One region of the Lottiidibacillus patelloidae genome, then DNA from elsewhere that is predicted to be linked to it. Evidence: riboswitches for the same ligand, from Rfam matches in the RefSeq annotation. Region 1 holds a riboswitch; the other holds the start of a gene.
The links. A riboswitch is a leader RNA that binds a small molecule or an ion and turns the genes downstream of it on or off. The one in region 1 is predicted to bind cyclic di-GMP.
Positions count from the first base shown of each region.

Region 2: linked by a shared signal. The riboswitch ahead of CIB95_RS05785 (type II secretion system protein) and the one ahead of CIB95_RS12045 (S8 family peptidase) in region 1 are both predicted to bind cyclic di-GMP.

Region 1 is NZ_NPIA01000006.1:157,803-160,210, forward strand. It holds gene CIB95_RS12040 (DUF2269 family protein) at 16-453, opposite strand; gene CIB95_RS16245 (hypothetical protein) at 607-765, shown strand; cyclic di-GMP riboswitch class I at 1,006-1,079, shown strand; gene CIB95_RS12045 (S8 family peptidase) at 1,216-2,408, shown strand, end outside.
Region 2 is NZ_NPIA01000002.1:337,858-340,265, reverse strand. It holds gene CIB95_RS05790 (type II secretion system F family protein) at 1-963, shown strand, start outside; cyclic di-GMP riboswitch class II at 1,066-1,149, shown strand; gene CIB95_RS05785 (type II secretion system protein) at 1,167-1,778, shown strand; gene CIB95_RS05780 (prepilin peptidase) at 1,855-2,408, shown strand, end outside.

The sequences.
Region 1 (2,408 bases):
TGTGGGCGTTTTTCCTTATAATGGTTTCCAAATCATTAAGATGATAATAAAGACGTCAATTGTTGATGCTGTAATCATTAAAGGTTTCAATCCTTTTTTTATAGTCCAGTACGTTTCAGGAATTTCCTCGCTTTTTACTTCGCACACTACATTTAATGCGTTTTGTATTCCAGGTAAAATTTTAATTACATAAATGAGAACGGCGGCTAATAGTAAAACGATAGCTGTAATATACCAACCCTTAAGAAAAAGGTCAGTATTTAATGCTCCCATTCCTAAACCTGTTAGAAGTAACAATATAGAGCCGAATTTAGGATAGTTAGCTCCTTTTTGAATGAGACGTAAAGCAAGGGTTAATTCGCTTACTTTTTTAGGTAACGCAAGAATGAATGGGAAAAGAAACGTAGCTCCAATTCCTGCAATTGCAGATAAGATATGAATAGATAATAACATTTTGTAAAGAATAATTATCCCTCCTAAAATAAAGTTGAGGAGATTCAAAAGAAGATTAAACTACTAATATTTATTAAACTGGCGTAGCGATTATACATAAAAATGCATGAAAATCTTTAAAAAGCACATTTTATTAATGGAGGTGCAAAGCTAATGAATGAAAAGAAAAAAATTGAACATGATGAGGTTATGACCGATAAAGACCTCATTGTCGAAAAAGGAATGCCGCCACAAATTTTAGCAAGACATGAAAATGACAGTAATCCAGATGCATATGACTTGCGTGATCCTCAACAATTAAACGCTGAATAATTTCGGAAGGATGTCACTTCATGATAAGTGTGCATCCTTCTCTATTATATTAGGTTAAATTTAAGATTTTTTTAATAATATTCTTAAGAATAATAGGGTTAAGACCTTTGTAACTAGTAATTTTACAAAAACTAGTATTTTGTCGAACGAAAGTTATAGAAAAATAGTAGACATGCTAGTAGCTATGTACTATAGTATAATTATTGGAAAAATAATACTACATAAGGAAAAATTCCAAATCATCGAGAAAGGCAAAGCTAGAGAAATCTAGTGACGCAAAGCTATAGGGGCTTCACTGCCAGCCAGCTTTCGAAATGATTAGGGTTTAATTAGTCTCCTAACTTCTAAGAAAAATTACATCATGCGCATGGACTGTTGACCACCTAGTCATTAGTCTATTTTTTTTGTGTCGCTTGATGTTTTTTCTTATGGAAGAAGGGAGATTTTTTTGTGAAAAAAATTAAAGCATTACTTGGTTTAGCAGCATGTGCAAGTATGATTTTAGTGAGTGTACACAGTGGACAAGCTAGTTCTGTATTACCATTAGGTCAAGTTAAACAGCAAGATAACTTAGAAACTAGCAAAATTCATCCTAATTTAGTAGATCTTCTAAATACGAATAGAGAGGGAACAGTCAATGTTATCGTCTCTAAAAAGCCAGGTTCTACTGGGGTATTAGAAACTGCAAAATTATTAGGTGCAACAATTAAGTCTGAATGGGAATTCATTAATACGTTTTCAGCGGAAATTAAAGTTAGCTTATTAGATGAGTTAGCAGCACATGAAGGTGTGTTAGTAATTAATGAAGATAGTAAAATTGTTTCTACAGGATTTGATGTTACAAATAGTTCTGATGTTGCTGCCATTCAAAACACATATAACTCTGCTGTTCAAGTAGAAGGTGCTTGGGCAAGAGGGATTACAGGAAAAGGTGTCACGGTTGCAGTTGTAGATAGTGGGGTTTCACAATCGGAGAGGAATGACTTCGGCGAGCGCTTAATTGGGCGTGTTACCCTAAATAGTAATGTTCAAGATGAATTCGGCCATGGTACTCACGTTGCTTCAATAATAGCAGGTGACGGAACAGCAAGTAACGGAAAATACGTAGGTATTGCTCCGGGAGCAAATATTTTAAGTGTTAAATATAGTAATGCAAATGGAATGTCAACAGAAGCTGATTTAGTAGATGCGCTACAATGGATTTTTGAAAATAGACAAGATTATAACATTCGTGTAGTTAATATCTCTTCAACAGTTGGTACAAAGTCAAGGTATACAGAAAGCGCAACGGCAGCAGCTGTTGAATTATTATGGGCATCTGGAGTAGTAGTTGTTACTTCGTCTGGAAACAATGGTTATGACTCTTGCTCAACTTGTTCTGCACCAGCGAATGATCCATTTGTAATCACTGTAGGGGCAGTTGATGATAATGGAACAGAATACTTAGGTGACGATTTCCAAAAACCTTGGTCAAGTAAAGGTGTAACAATGTCAGGGGTATCTAAACCAGAAGTAATGGCACCAGGAACGAACATCGTTGCCTATATGCCATATGGCAATAACAGAAATGTTAAACCTGAAAATGTAGTTGATGGCGCTTACTTTAAAATGGGTGGTACATCGATGGCTGCTCCAGTAGTATC
Region 2 (2,408 bases), on a different contig from region 1:
GTTAAATCTACAAACATTCTTGCACACCAATCTACGAGTAAACCGTTTCGTAAAGCTCTATTTGCCATTGAAGAAGATTTACGTACAGGAATTTCTTTTTCCGAAGCTTGCGGAAAACATAGTAAAATCTTCCCGTCATTATTTACGAACATGGTTAAAGTGGGAGAAGCTGGTGGTAACTTAGATGATACACTGGAAAACTTGGCAGACTATTACGAAAAACAAGAATCAACCCGTGCAAAAGTAAAAACTGCACTCGTTTACCCAGCGTCTATCGGTATTTTTGCCTCAGGAGTTATCATTTTCTTACTTGTTTCCGTCGTACCGACATTTGTTGGCATGTTTTCTGACTTCGGAGCTGAACTTCCATTTATCACGCGTTTCGTTATGGGAGCAAGTGAATGGATGCAAAGCTTTTGGTGGTTAATCATCGTTGTCATTATCGCTATCATTATATCTCTCAAATATTTACGTAGTAATAATAAATCAAGATATTATATGGACTTAATTGCTTTAAAAATACCATTATTCGGAACGATATTACAAAAGGCAGCAATTGCTAGATTAACGAGAACTTTAAGCTCATTAGTTGGTAACTCAGTTCCGATCCTACAAGCAATATCCATCGTCGAAAAAATCATTGGCAATGAAATAATGGCTAAAGTTTTACGCGAATCACGCATCTCTTTGGAAGGGGGAAACTCCTTCACAGAACCATTGGAAAAACATTGGGCTTTCCCGAAATTAGTAACGCAAATGATCGCTATTGGTGAGACGTCTGGTGCATTAGATACTATGCTCGGAAAAGTTGCAGACTTTTACGAAACGGAAGTAGAAAACGCAACGGATAAATTAAAAGCTATGATTGAGCCAATTATGATCGTCAGTTTAGCTTTAATCGTTGGTGGAATTGTCCTTGCCATTGTCGTTCCAATGTTCACAATTTTCGACCATGTCGGCTAGGAAATTTGAACTAAATCTATCAAATTGTCGAATTTGGTAAATTATTCTGAAATGTAAAATTTTTGCTAGTTTTTTGTAGAAATATACTATATAATAAGATTAATCATTGGCGGAAGTGATGAAAATCTATCTTTATGTGGGCACTTTGATAGATTGGAACGAGTAGTGCAACCGGCCAATATATAAAAAAGGGGGAAACACAAATGAAGAAATTATTAAACAATGAGAAAGGTTTCACACTAATTGAGTTACTAGCTGTAATCGTAATTCTAGGAATTATCGCTGCAATCGCAGTACCAAGTATTTCAGGAATTATTGATAATACCAAGAAGGATGCTCACTTAGCTAATGCAGAAAGTATGATCGATGCAGCTAAATATGCTGTAGCTTCTGAAAATGATGTCTTACCGACTGGACACTTAGACAAAGTATATTTTTCACTAACTTGGTTGGAGGAAAATGGTTATGTTGAAACTTTAGAAGACCCAGATGGAGGGGTATACGCTAAAGAAGCTTCTGCAGATGTAGTAAATCCAGTAGCTGCAGATGGCACCAAACGCTCTACAAAACCTGCAACGGGTTCATATGTTTTAATTGAAAAAGTAGAAGTTTCTGGTAAGGCACCAAAATATAACTACTATGTGTATCTAAATGGGTCTCAACGCACTTTAATATCTATAGCTGATGCTACTGCTACTGATGATATTTCCACTTTTTATGATGAAGAAACACAAAATGGTCCTGTTTTAGAGTCGAAGTTATCTCGTGACATGATTATTGAAAACCAAACTCCAGCTCCAGTTCCAGCTGGTTAATTAAATTGCAAATATAAAAATATAGAATGAGGATAACCCCCGGGTTATCCTTATTCTATATTAGGAGGTGCATCCAATGGATTTTTTCATAATCTTTTATTCTTTCATCTTAGGTCTTTTAATAGGTTCGTTCCTTAATGTTGTCGGATTACGCGTGCCTTTAGGCAAATCGATCGTTAAACCACGTTCTGCTTGTACGACGTGTAAACGTACATTAACAGCAACTGACTTAATTCCTGTAATTTCTTTTTTGTTTTTTGGAGGAAAATGTAAAACGTGTGGCGAAAAGATAAGTATAATGTATCCTACTGTCGAATTATTGACTGGGTTACTTTATGCCTACGCTGCATATAGCATTGGAATTGAATGGGAGCTTTTAGCTGCATTTCTATTAATATCTTTAGGAATGGTAATTATTGTAACAGATATTTCATATATGCTAATTCCAAATAAAATTTTGTTATTTTTTGCAATAGTTATAATTCCTATTCGTGTATTATCACCTCTTACCCCTTGGTGGGATGCCATTGTTGGGGCAATAGTTGGTTTTGTTCTTCTTTACTTCGTTGCGGTTGTTAGTAAAGGTGGAATGGGCGGAGGAGATGTTAAGCTATTTGCCGTGTTAGGCTT